DNA from 4 places in the Bacillus sp. AC266 genome. Region 2 is predicted to be linked to each of the others. Evidence: predicted binding sites of a transcription regulator. Region 2 holds the regulator's gene; each other region holds the start of a gene.
What was found. The regulator Rex, encoded in region 2, represses fermentation and respiration genes when NADH is low (regulators of the CRP and FNR family bind a similar motif). The targets are predictions, from matches to a motif close to TTGTGAAATATTTCACAA.

Region 1 (3,196 bases), on a different contig from region 2:
TCATATGAATGGTGATCTATACATATTAGATGTTGAAGCTGAGGAACTACAAAAGATGAATGTAGATAAGTTGTTGGGCGGGAGCGTTTGCTTTTCTCCTGAGGGCAGCAAAATATGTTACTCAGCAAGCATAAGGGAGAAGGAGTACTATAGAAACCATATACAAGAAAGTACATTAGAGATATATGATATGAATACTGGAGAGGTAATTCAGCCTCTAACAAACTTTGATAGTACGGTTATGCTATTACAGTGGACAGATAAGGGGATTTTAATTAGATGGCAGGATAAAACTAATTATCTCATTGGGTTGCTATGTGAAGATGGCACTGTGGAAATGTTAAGTGAAAAAGTAGATGGCTTTATAATGGATGCTTCTATAACAAGGGATGGACGTCATATATCCTATAGTAAGGCCATAACAAATGAAACCTTTGAAATCTATTTAGACGATAAAAAAATAACGGATGAAAATAGCTTTTTTAAAGGGAAGCTGAAAAGTAACAGGGAAATAATCTCATGGCAAAGTAGTGATGGTTTTGAAATAAAGGGTGTTTTATCAACCCCAGTAGATTTTGATGCCAACAAAAAATATCCCTTATTAGTAGTAATCCATGATGGTCCGGCTTGGGCATCTTTTCCGATATTCTCAGACTGTTTTAATGAGAAATATCCGATTGAGCAGTTTATCGAAAAAGGCTTTATAGTTTTAGAGCCAAACTATAGAGGAAGTTCTGGCTATGGTAATGAGTTCTTAAAAGCCAACTATAGAAAACAGGGAATTGCTGACTACGATGATGTTATATCTGGAGTGGATAAACTAGTTGAGCAAGGGATTGCAGATAAAGATAGAGTAGGGGTTATGGGATGGAGCAACGGGGGATATATATCAGCTTTCTGTTCTACATTTAGTAATAGATTTAAAGCTATTTCAGTTGGAGGTGGAATTACTAACTGGAGTACCCATTATGTGAATACAGATATACCTTACTTTATTAGGATGTATTTAGGAAATACTCCATGGAATGATCCAGAGATATATACGAAAACATCACCAATGACGTATATTAAATCAGCCTGTACGCCTACCTTAATCCAACATGGCGAAAAGGATGCAAGGATTCCAACTTCCAATGCATATGAGCTATATCAAGGGTTAAGGGATATGGAAGTTGATACAGAATTAATTATTTTTAAAGGAATGGCATATAGTTCTGATCAGCCAGGAATTAATGTGGCTATTATGAAGCAGAATTTGATGTGGTTTTCACACTATATTCTTGGAGAAAGTATGAAAGGTTTTAGGGTTTTATAATGGCTTGTTTTAGTCTTTAAGCTTTTTAGGTGTTTGAAATAAAGTCGTACACATTTATCCGGTTATATATGATTGAGTTTAACATTTCGGATAAGGCAAACTGTGAAATATTTTGGTGTAAATGAGAAAAGAGCCTGAATGTAGGCTCTTTCCTTATTTATATTTAAAAGATGAACTATTCTTATGCAGTTTTACTTAATTTATATGCTTCACGGTTATTTTTTTTGAAAAGTTTTGGGAAAACATAACCATCTAATCCAATACGTCCAGCACTATGTCCTGCAACTAAAATGAACATAGTTAAAATAAGTAGGTTTGGGTTTACACTAACAGTTCCGCTTAATAAAAATGAAAGGTTCATTATGATGCCGAAAAATGCAGCTGTTTTTGTTAATCCACCTAAAATCAAACCTAGACCTACTAAAATTTCTCCCCATTGAACTAAAAAGCTAAATAGGTCTGCGTTTGGAAGAACAAAATGTTGAAGAAAATCTGCCCACCAACCTTGTACTGCAGGGTGGTCACCTGATGCTTGAGCGATAGCTCCTTTTAGAAAACCACTTGCATCAAAAGACTGTCCAAAAACTTTTCCTATTCCAGCAGCGAGCCATGCATATCCTATGTAAAGTCGTAAAAATAATAATATGAAAGTAGCGCGTTTATCAGTTCTTAAAAAATTGATAACCATTGAAATCCCTCCAATGTATTGTATTTACATGTTTATTATATATCCATTGTGAATAAATTCACAATGGATAAAGTGTGAACAAAAATGGTGTTTTTATAAAATAAAAAAGGCATATAACAATCATATGTTATATGCCTTTTCTAATATATACTTAGTAATTTATTTAGGTAATGTAAATTTAACTTTTTTACCTTGTGAAATATCTTTAGCTTCTTTATTTCTCATAGGTCCTAACTCAATCTCAAAGCTTTTTTCTTTCCAAATCTTTTCGTACTGCTCTTGATCTAAAATATATACTTGCAGCAATTCTCCAGATGTTCCAGTTTTAACTGCAGCGTTATAGTCGTAATTTAATAGCATACCTTCATTAATCGTATATTGTGTACCATCATTCACTCTTAATGTAGAGCTTATAGGAGATAGTGAAACGTCTTGAGCATCTTTGTTATCAAGCTTGAATTTTACTGTTAACAGAACAAGACCGTTTTTAAAATTTGCAAAGCGTGGAGCTTCGACGGAATTTGGTGTGAATTGAGTGAATTGGTATCCGTCTAATGTAACATTAACAGCGCCTAATTCTTGGCTGTTATTAATACTTGATTTCTCTTTTAACATTTTTTTATCGCCCATGTTATTAGCTGTAGCTTTATCTTGGTAGAAAGTGTTATCTGTTGCAACCTTTTCAGCACCTTGTTTGTTTAAACTTAATGAAAAGCTTCCAGGACTTCCGATTGGAGCATCAAATTTTCCTTTATTAGCTTGTGCAGTTGGGACTGTGACTGAGACCGTTGAGAGATTTGAAATTTTCGCTAGATCATCTTTTCCGAATGGATAAGCGATATAACCAGAAATAGTTTCTCCTGCTTTTACTAAGTAATCATTCGTTGGAGCAAGCTTAGTTGGTAGCTGATCTTCTGTTGGAATTAAATCTCTATAGTTACTATATGCTTTCTGAGCACCAGTAAATGACATGTCCAATGCTGGCATATAATAAATATCTTTAGCTGAACTATTTTTTACGCTGTAGTTCACAAGAATAACTCCGCCCTCTGTTTGACGATTAAACGGAATGTCGAAGTTTGTATGGAATCCATTTAATTCAACTAATGTATAACCATTCATTGTTACTGAAACATCTTCAGCTTTATACACTTGTGGTTCCTTATTTTCAAAAAGAACTTTTGTTTTACCAC
Region 2 (3,196 bases):
TATTTACATGTTCAATAATCGGTTCCTGATAATAGCCAATAGTTGCATCTTTCACTTGTAAAACATCATTTCCACTTTGTTTTTCAATATCGAAGTGGAAGGAAGCTGATTTAGAATCGCCTAATGGTCTAGTTAATACTTCCATTCTGTCTAATTGTTTACGGCGACTTTGAGCGCGTTTTGTCGTAGATGCACGAGCTATATTTTTTTGTACAAAGTCTTCCAGTTTAGAAATTTCATCTTGTTGTTTTTCATAACGCTTCATTTCTTGCTCGTATAGAGCTGATTTTGAGTCTAAATATTTACTGTAGTTACCAACAAATCGTCGGCTTTCCTTATTAGAAATTTCGTATACTTGTGTAACAAGTTTATCTAAGAAATAACGGTCATGGGAAACGATTAAAATCGCGCCAGGATAGCCTTGTAAATATTGTTCAAGCCATGTTAGTGTCTCAATATCCAAATGGTTTGTAGGTTCGTCTAAAATAAGTAAGTCTGGTCTAGTTAATAATAATTTCCCGAGAGCTAATCGAGTCTTTTGTCCACCACTTAATGTGGAAATTTTCGTCTGATGCGTTTCAACTGGGAAGCCAAGACCGCTTAAAATTGAGCGTATATCCGCTTCGTACTGATAGCCGCCTTGATCTTTATAATCTAATTGTAATTGGTCATAATCAGCTAATAATTTCTCATATATAGCCGCATTTGAAAAGTTTTCTTCTTTTCCCATCTCTTGCTCTAGCCTTCGAAGTTTTGTCTCCATCTGCTGCAAGTGTGTAAAGACGGTTAACATTTCATCCCAAATTGTTAAAGACGTTTCTAATCCGGTATTTTGAGCTAAATACCCCATTGAGACATCTTTCGGTTTTATAATTTCACCACCATCATGAGATAACTCGCCAGCTATTATTTTTAATAATGTAGATTTTCCAGCTCCATTTCGTCCGACTAATGCGATACGATCTTTTGTTTGTACTTCCAATTTTATGTTTGCAAGAATCGTTTCTGCACCGTATAATTTCGAAAGCCCATTCACTTGTAATAATATCAATGTTTTCACCTCAAATAATTTCTTAACTTTGCCATGTTTATATTTCTCAATCATACTAAAAATAGTGTATAGTTTAAAATAAAGAGAGAATACTTCTTCTCTTTATTATACAAGGAAATTCATGAGTACTAAACTTCTGTATTTGATTCAAGTATAAGAATAAAGATAGGAAGAGAGGAGAGGTTATATGGATCAGCAAAAAATTCCACAGGCCACTGCCAAACGATTGCCTCTATACTATCGATTTATCCAAAACTTATCTCTTTCTGGTAAGCAACGTGTTTCATCAGCCGAATTGAGTGAAGCGGTAAAGGTTGATTCCGCAACTATTCGAAGAGATTTTTCATATTTTGGAGCGTTAGGGAAAAAAGGATATGGATATAACGTAAATTATTTATTATCATTTTTCCGTGAAACACTCGACCAAGATGATATAACACGCGTGGCACTTATTGGAGTAGGTAATTTAGGGACCGCTTTCTTACATTATAATTTCACGAAAAACAATAATACAAAAATTGAAATGGCGTTTGATGTTAGTGAAGAGAAAGTTGGGACAGAAATCGGAGGCATTCCTGTATATCATTTGGATGAACTAGAAGAACGTTTATCAACTGATATACAAGTGGCAATATTAACGGTACCCGCTACAGTAGCGCAATCTGTGGCAGATAGATTGGCAGAAACGAACGTGCATGGTATTTTAAATTTCACACCAGCACGCTTAAATGTGTCAGAGAATATAAGGATTCATCACATTGATTTAGCTGTAGAGTTACAAACTCTTGTTTATTTTTTGAAGAATTATCCACAATAAAACGCAGAGGAGATGACCTCTGCGTTTTATTATTGTTTTTTCTTTGTGAATTTAACTAAGATAAGGCGAAGTGCCAAATTAAAATCAATTGTTGCCATAACTGCAAATAGTATTGTCCACATATTCCAGATTGTATCTGTTACGTTCGTAATGGCGAAGCGTGTAAAGATACATCCAAGAAGAAAGTACAATGCAGCCATGAACAATGGTGAGTTTCTCATACTAAAAATCCTCCGATAAAGCCTTGCATTTTTTCAGCTTCTTTAATCATTTCTTGAATTTGCTCATTGCTCATAAAAATTTGTCCAATAGCGACTAATGTATTCATTGCCACATGGGCTGCTATAGGAACGATAATGCGTTTCGTTTGTACATATAAAAAGGCGAATACGAGCCCCATAGAAGTGTATACCAATAAGTGAGTAAAATCAAAATGAATCGCCGCGAATACAAGTGAACTAATGATAGCAGCAACAAAGAAATTAAATCTCTTATAAAGTGTGCCAAATAAAATTTTTCTAAATACGATTTCCTCTAAGATAGGTCCGATTATAGATACAACAATGAGGAACCAAGGTGTCGTTCTTGCAATTTCCATCAGCTTCATTGTATTTTCCGAACCTTGTTTAATTCCTAGTAGACGCATTTCGATCATACCGGCAATTATTTGGGAAGAGAAAGCTAAGAGAATACCGATTATAATCCAACCAACTGTAGCTGGGATCGTAACACGCATTTTATCTAAATGCCTGTCACGAATATCTATTCTAAGTAACCAAAGCACGATACATAATGCAACAAAGAAGCTAATGATTGCCCAATGTCCCGTTATGATTTGACCTTTTTCCTCCATGGTAAATCCTCTATTATCATAGAGCCCTGTTTTTAGGAGTAGTGGTAAGCCAACAATTCCAGATAACTGCATTAAAATGTATGTAACGATAATCCACCAATATTGTTTCTTCAAATGGTTTAACCATCCTTTCTAACTCTAGTGTATGAGATAAGGTAGGATAACATGTAAATATGCTACCTACGATATAAACTTTCATTTGAATTATATTTTTTTTGTAAATAAGTATTTGAAAATAAAATAGGAGACAGGAAAAAGTTGTACGTTTAGCGAAAACAACTTAGGGTGTCTTTCATATTGTAACATACAAGAAGTGGGAACAACGATTCATATAGTAAAGGCAGTAGAAGAAGTAATGATATATAGGAAAGTGCATAAAGTAATTTGCGAAAAAATTATGATTTTTTTACTTGCAAAAGAAATTGAGATTATTTATTATTAGAAGTGTGTTAGCACTCGTGTGACTTGAGTGCTA
Region 3 (3,196 bases), on a different contig from region 2:
TTTTATGTTTGCGAATCTTGTTCATAAATGTTTTCACAAGATTTACTGCGATTTCATCTACACGATCATCATTGTTACCGTATTTAGGGAAATCTCCCTCAATTTCGAAATCAACTGCAATACCATTTTCATCACGAATTGGTTTTACTTGTGCATATTTAATTGCACTTAAAGAGTCTGCTACTACAGATAATCCAGCGATACCTGTTGCCATTGTACGAAGAACATTTGTATCGTGAAGTGCCATTTCAATACGTTCATAGCTATATTTATCGTGCATATAGTGAATTACATTTAATGTATTTAAGTATAGACCAGCTAACCATTCCATTGTCATATCGAATTTACGCATAACTTCTTCATAATCTAATACTTCAGAAGTAATTGGTGCGTATTCAGGACCAACTTGTGCTTTTGACTTTTCATCTTTACCACCGTTAACCGCATATAGTAATGCTTTCGCTAAGTTTGCACGTGCTCCGAAGAACTGCATTTGTTTACCAATTCTCATTGCTGATACACAACAAGCAATACCGTAGTCATCACCGTAGTCAGCACGCATAATGTCATCATTTTCGTATTGAATTGCTGATGTTTTAATAGACATTTTTGCACAGTAGTTTTTAAAGTTCTCTGGTAATTGTTTAGACCAAAGAACTGTTAAGTTTGGTTCTGGTGCTGGTCCTAAATTATCTAATGTATGCAAGAAACGGAATGAGTTTTTTGTTACTAACGGACGACCGTCTAACGCCATACCACCGATAGATTCAGTTACCCAAGTTGGGTCTCCAGAGAATAGTTCATTATAATCAGGTGTTCTTGCAAATTTCACAAGACGTAATTTCATAATGAAATGGTCAACAATTTCTTGTGCTTTTTCTTCTGTTAAAGTACCATTTGCTAAATCTCTTTCAATGTAAACATCTAAGAATGTAGAGGTACGTCCAAGGCTCATTGCTGCCCCGTTTTGCTCTTTAATTGCTGCAAGATAAGCAAAGTATAACCATTGGAAGGCCTCTTGTGCATTTGTAGCTGGCTTAGAAATATCGAATCCATGAGAAGCAGCCATCTGTTTTAACTCTTGAAGTGCACGCATTTGCTCAGATAATTCTTCACGTAAACGCATTGTATCTTCGCTCATTACACCGCCAGTTAAATTATAATCCGCTTTTTTCGCTTCAATTAAATGATCTATACCATATAGCGCTACGCGGCGATAGTCACCGATAATACGTCCACGTCCATACGCATCTGGAAGACCAGTAATAACACCTGATTTACGAGCCGCTTTCATTTCTGGTGTGTATGCATCAAATACACCTTGATTATGAGTTTTACGCCAGTCTCTGAAAATCTTGCTAAGTTCTTTATCCATTTCATATCCATACGCTTCACAAGCTTGTTCTGCCATACGAATACCACCATATGGTTGTAAAGAACGTTTAAATGGTTTATCAGTTTGGAAACCGACCACTTTTTCAATATCTTTATTTAAATATCCTGGTTCATGTGATGTAATAGAAGAAACAATTTTTGTATCCATATCAAGAACGCCACCGTTTTCACGTTCCTTTGTTGTTAAATCCATTACTTGATCCCAAAGTTGTTTCGTTGCTTCAGTTGCTTCCGCTAAGAAAGAGTCTTCTCCCTCGTAAACGTTTACATTATTTAAAATGAAATCGCGAACATCAATCTCTGCTTTCCATTTTTCACCTTTAAAGTTTTCCCACGCGCTTTTTACATTTTCTAATACTTGAGTCATCCTAATCTCCTCCATTTTTGATTAGTACAGGACTACGTTTTTTTATATAACAGCTTACACACTTAGAATACTACTTTTTTTCGGAAGTGGACGAAATAGTTGTGACATGTTTGTGAAACGTTGAGCAAACTACTACATGCATAGTGTTAACCTCATATAAAACTCTTTAGAATTAACCCTTTCTTTAATTGTATTTTTTTGGTATTCTTATATACGAGTCCTATTTTGTAATATAAGAACGATACCCATTGTAGAGCTGTAATACTCTTATCTCCTAATCTGTTATAGTTTTTATAACAGAGCAAAAAAGTGTACATACGTTGTACACTTTTTTTGTTACCACTATAAAACATCTCTTTTTCTATTTCCATCGTAAAATCCACCACGACTGTTTGTTAATGCAATTAATTGCTCTAATCCTTCTATATGATCACCAATAATTCGAAGGACAGCTGGCGGATGACCTATTTTTGCGAAATGTTCACTGGGACGAATACGGTTCATCTTATCAACATCGACACGACTTACACAAGCGATTTCAAAACCTGAAAGTACAGCTTTAACTTGTGCTACACAAGGTGACAATAATGATTTATACCCTATTTCCTTCAAACAAGTACGACTAAACGCATTAGGTACAGCAATAAGAGAGCCTACTCCTAAATCTTTTCTATCACAAGCTAAATTTAATGCATATTTAAATGCTGTTACAAGATGAAGTGGTACTCTCAAATCTAAATAATGATTTAAATCATTTAATGCGACATCCGTTCCATCTGCAATAGCTTTTGCAAAGGGATATAGCTCACTAGCTGGAATAACAAAATCACCGTCTATAAATAAAACAATTTCTCCTTTTGCAAAATAAGTTCCAAGCGAACGCCCCACATCGTTTCCAAGTGCTTCTTTATACACAATTGTTGTTGCTCCCTTGTCTTTTGCAATTGTTGCCGTTTTATCGGACGAACCATTTACAACAACGATGATTTCAAAAGGTTCAATTTTGCGAAGCTCTTCTATAACGTTTCCAATTGTCTTCTCTTCATTTTGTACAGGAATAATTACCGATAATTGCTCTCCTTTATACAAATTAGATGTAACGCCCCACCCTTGATAAAAATCTTCAAAATTTAGAGTATGATAGACACTCTCTCTTTTCCTATTTCCATCATAATATCCTCCGCGCCCATCGCTGCCTAATATCCGCTCTGCTACAGCTTCTATATGATCACCTATCATTCGTTTTTCAGATTGAGAAAGATCCGTGCCATATGCAGCATGCTCGAATGGACGAAATTTATTTGGCGTAATAACGTCAATTGCACAATGACGACTAATTCTCCATTTACTTTGTGCTAGGCGTAGATGAGCCACAATAGGATTAACAAAACATTCGTCTCCAATACTTTGCACAACTTCCTTCGTCAGCGCATG
Region 4 (3,196 bases), on a different contig from region 2:
ATTGTAACGATTTTTCCGGATAGCAGTGAGCGCTATTTAAGTAAAGACATATACAAAGGATGGGAATAAAAAATGAGAGCAAAGACAAAGTTAATTCATGGTATTCGCATAGGAGAACCTTCAACTGGATCTGTAAACGTGCCGATATATCAAACGAGTACGTACAAACAAGAAGCAGTTGGTAAGCATCAAGGATATGAATATTCACGAACAGGTAATCCAACTCGTTCAGCTTTAGAAGAAATGATTGCAGTGTTAGAAAATGGTCATGCTGGATTTGCATTTGGTTCAGGGATGGCAGCTATTACAGCAACTATTATGCTATTCTCAAAAGGAGATCACGTCATTTTAACAGATGATGTTTATGGCGGTACGTATCGCGTTATTACAAAAGTACTAAACCGTTTCGGCATTGAGCATACATTTGTAGATACAACAAACCTAGAGGAAGTTGTAGAAGCAATTCGCCCAAATACGAAAGCGATTTATGTGGAAACACCAACGAATCCATTACTGAAAATTACTGATATTAAGAAAATATCCGCTCTTGCTAAAGAGAACGATTTATTAACAATTATTGATAACACATTCATGACGCCATATTGGCAGTCGCCAATTTCTTTAGGAGCAGACATTGTACTTCATAGTGCAACGAAATATTTAGGTGGGCATAGTGATGTAGTTGCAGGCCTAGTAGCTGTAAATAGCCCGCAACTAGCAGAAGACCTTCATTTCGTACAAAACTCAACAGGAGGTATTCTTGGACCACAAGACAGCTTCTTACTACTTCGTGGTTTAAAAACATTAGGAATTCGTATGGAGGAGCATGAAATAAATTCACGCGCAATTGCTGAGTTTTTAAATAACCATCCGAAAGTAAATAAAGTATATTATCCAGGTCTTGAATCACATCAAAATCATGAATTAGCAAAAGAACAGGCGAACGGATTTGGTGCAATCATCTCATTCGATGTAGATAGTGAAGAAACATTAAATAGAGTACTTGAGAAGTTACAGTACTTTACACTTGCTGAAAGCTTAGGAGCAGTAGAAAGTTTAATTTCCATTCCATCACAAATGACACATGCATCAATCCCAGCAGATCGCCGTAAAGAATTAGGAATTACAGATACATTAATTCGAATCTCTGTTGGTATTGAAGATGGAGAAGATTTAATTGAAGATTTGGCACAAGCACTAGCATAGTAAAAATGCACTGCTAATATAGAGCAGTGCATTTTTATTATATTAATTTGTGAAATGTTTCACAAATTAGACATACACAAATGAAATGATTTCATGTATATTAAATTCATGAAATATTATTCACGAACAAACTTGTGAAATGTTTCACAAACAATGAGATTCATGTAGGAAGGTAACTCTATTTTTTTACGCTAATCGGGACTTTTTATGACCTATAGGGACTTATGAAGTCCAAGATAGCAGAATAGGAGGAAATTTACATGGTAGTCAAAGAGAAAGTTGTAAATGAAATGCAAGAGGTAAAAGAGATGATTGATACGTTAGTAGATAACGGTCAAAAAGCTTTACAAGCATTAGAAAGTTTTACACAAGAGCAAATTGACAACATTGTTCATGAAATGGCGCTTGCGGGTGTCGATCAACATATGCCGCTTGCGAAGTTGGCTGTTGAAGAAACGGGCCGTGGCGTATATGAAGATAAATGCATTAAAAATATTTTTGCCACTGAATATATTTGGCATAGTATAAAGAAAGATAAAACGGTAGGAATTATTCATGAAGATCCTCATGAAGAAATAATAGAAATCGCAGAACCTGTCGGTGTAGTAGCTGGGGTAACGCCAGTAACGAACCCAACATCGACAACAATGTTTAAAGCATTAATCGCGATAAAAACGAGAAATCCAATTATTTTCGCATTTCATCCTTCTGCACAAAACTGTTCCGTTGCAGCGGCAAAAACAGTATATGATGCAGCAGTGAAAGCTGGTGCACCAAAGCATTGTATTCAATGGATTGAAAGACCTTCTGTGGAAGCAACGAAACAATTAATGAACCATGATGGTGTCGCACTCGTTCTAGCAACTGGAGGGGCTGGTATGGTGAAATCGGCTTATTCTACTGGTAAACCCGCGCTAGGTGTAGGGCCAGGTAATGTACCATGTTATATAGAGAAATCGGCACATGTAAAACGTGCTGTTAATGATTTGATTTTATCGAAAACATTTGATAACGGTATGATTTGTGCGTCAGAACAAGCCATCATTGTAGATAAGGAAATCTATAATGATGTTAAAGCAGAAATGATTGCAAATAATTGTTATTTTGTAACAGAGGAAGAGAGAAAGAAATTAGAAAAGCTTGTTATTAATGAAAATACATGTGCAGTAAATAGTGATATTGTTGGGAAATCAGCACAGTATATTGCTGAATTAGTAGGAATTACTGTACCTGAACATACAAAAATGCTTGTAGCTGAAATTAAAGGCATCGGAGCAGCGTATCCACTATCTCGTGAGAAACTGAGCCCAGTGTTAGCTTGTGTAAAAGCAAATTCATTAGAAGAAGGATTTACATATTGCGAAGAAATGTTAGAGCTTGGTGGCCTAGGGCATTCAGCGGTTATCCATTCTACAAATAAAGAAGTACAAAAACAATTTGGGTTACGTATGAAAGCCTGCCGTCTCATTGTAAATGCACCTTCATCACAAGGTGGAATTGGTGATATATATAATGGATTTATTCCATCACTTACGCTTGGTTGTGGCTCCTACGGGAAAAACTCAGTTTCCCAAAACGTAACGGCGACTCATTTATTAAATATAAAAAGGTTGGCAAATAGAAAAAAGAATATGCAGTGGTTCAAATTACCACCCAAAATTTATTTTGAAAAACATGCGACAGCATATTTAGCAAACATGCCTAACATTTCCCGCGCATTTATTGTAACGGATCCAGGGATGGTTGAGCACGGTTATGTAGATACAGTTACGCACTATTTACGTAAGCATGCAAATGATGTGAAAGTTGAAGTTTTCTTTGAAGTTGAGCCAGATCCATCAGATGAAACTGTATTTAAAGGTGCGGACATGATGAAAAGCTTTAAACCAGATGTAATTATCGCGCTTGGTGGCGGTTCAGCTATGGATGCAGCAAAAGGGATGTGGTTATTCTATGAGCACCCAGAAACGACATTCTATGGAATAAAACA

Region 1: a site for Rex is predicted at 2,050-2,067, ahead of AC0IXC_RS26915 (DoxX family membrane protein). Genes of this name have one in related genera too.
Region 3: a site for Rex is predicted at 1,873-1,890, ahead of pflB (formate C-acetyltransferase). Genes of this name have one in related genera too.
Region 4: a site for Rex is predicted at 1,254-1,271, ahead of adhE (bifunctional acetaldehyde-CoA/alcohol dehydrogenase). Genes of this name have one in related genera too.

Annotation. Positions count from the first base shown of each region.
Region 1 covers NZ_CEEDEC010000010.1:9,930-13,125, forward strand. Annotated here, with positions in the region: gene AC0IXC_RS26910 (alpha/beta hydrolase family protein) at 1-1,315, shown strand, start outside; gene AC0IXC_RS26915 (DoxX family membrane protein) at 1,497-2,003, opposite strand; gene AC0IXC_RS26920 (DUF5068 domain-containing protein) at 2,163-3,196, opposite strand, start outside.
Region 2 covers NZ_CEEDEC010000015.1:4,152-7,347, forward strand. Annotated here, with positions in the region: gene AC0IXC_RS28680 (ABC-F family ATP-binding cassette domain-containing protein) at 1-1,051, opposite strand, end outside; gene AC0IXC_RS28685 (redox-sensing transcriptional repressor Rex) at 1,239-1,868, shown strand; gene AC0IXC_RS28690 (YdiK family protein) at 1,898-2,089, opposite strand; gene AC0IXC_RS28695 (CPBP family intramembrane glutamic endopeptidase) at 2,086-2,835, opposite strand.
Region 3 covers NZ_CEEDEC010000008.1:175,731-178,926, reverse strand. Annotated here, with positions in the region: gene pflB (formate C-acetyltransferase) at 1-1,762, opposite strand, end outside; gene AC0IXC_RS25805 (hypothetical protein) at 1,915-2,133, opposite strand; gene AC0IXC_RS25800 (glycosyltransferase family 2 protein) at 2,105-3,196, opposite strand, start outside.
Region 4 covers NZ_CEEDEC010000002.1:457,413-460,608, forward strand. Annotated here, with positions in the region: gene AC0IXC_RS09845 (O-acetylserine dependent cystathionine beta-synthase) at 1-69, shown strand, start outside; gene AC0IXC_RS09850 (bifunctional cystathionine gamma-lyase/homocysteine desulfhydrase) at 73-1,206, shown strand; gene adhE (bifunctional acetaldehyde-CoA/alcohol dehydrogenase) at 1,467-3,196, shown strand, end outside.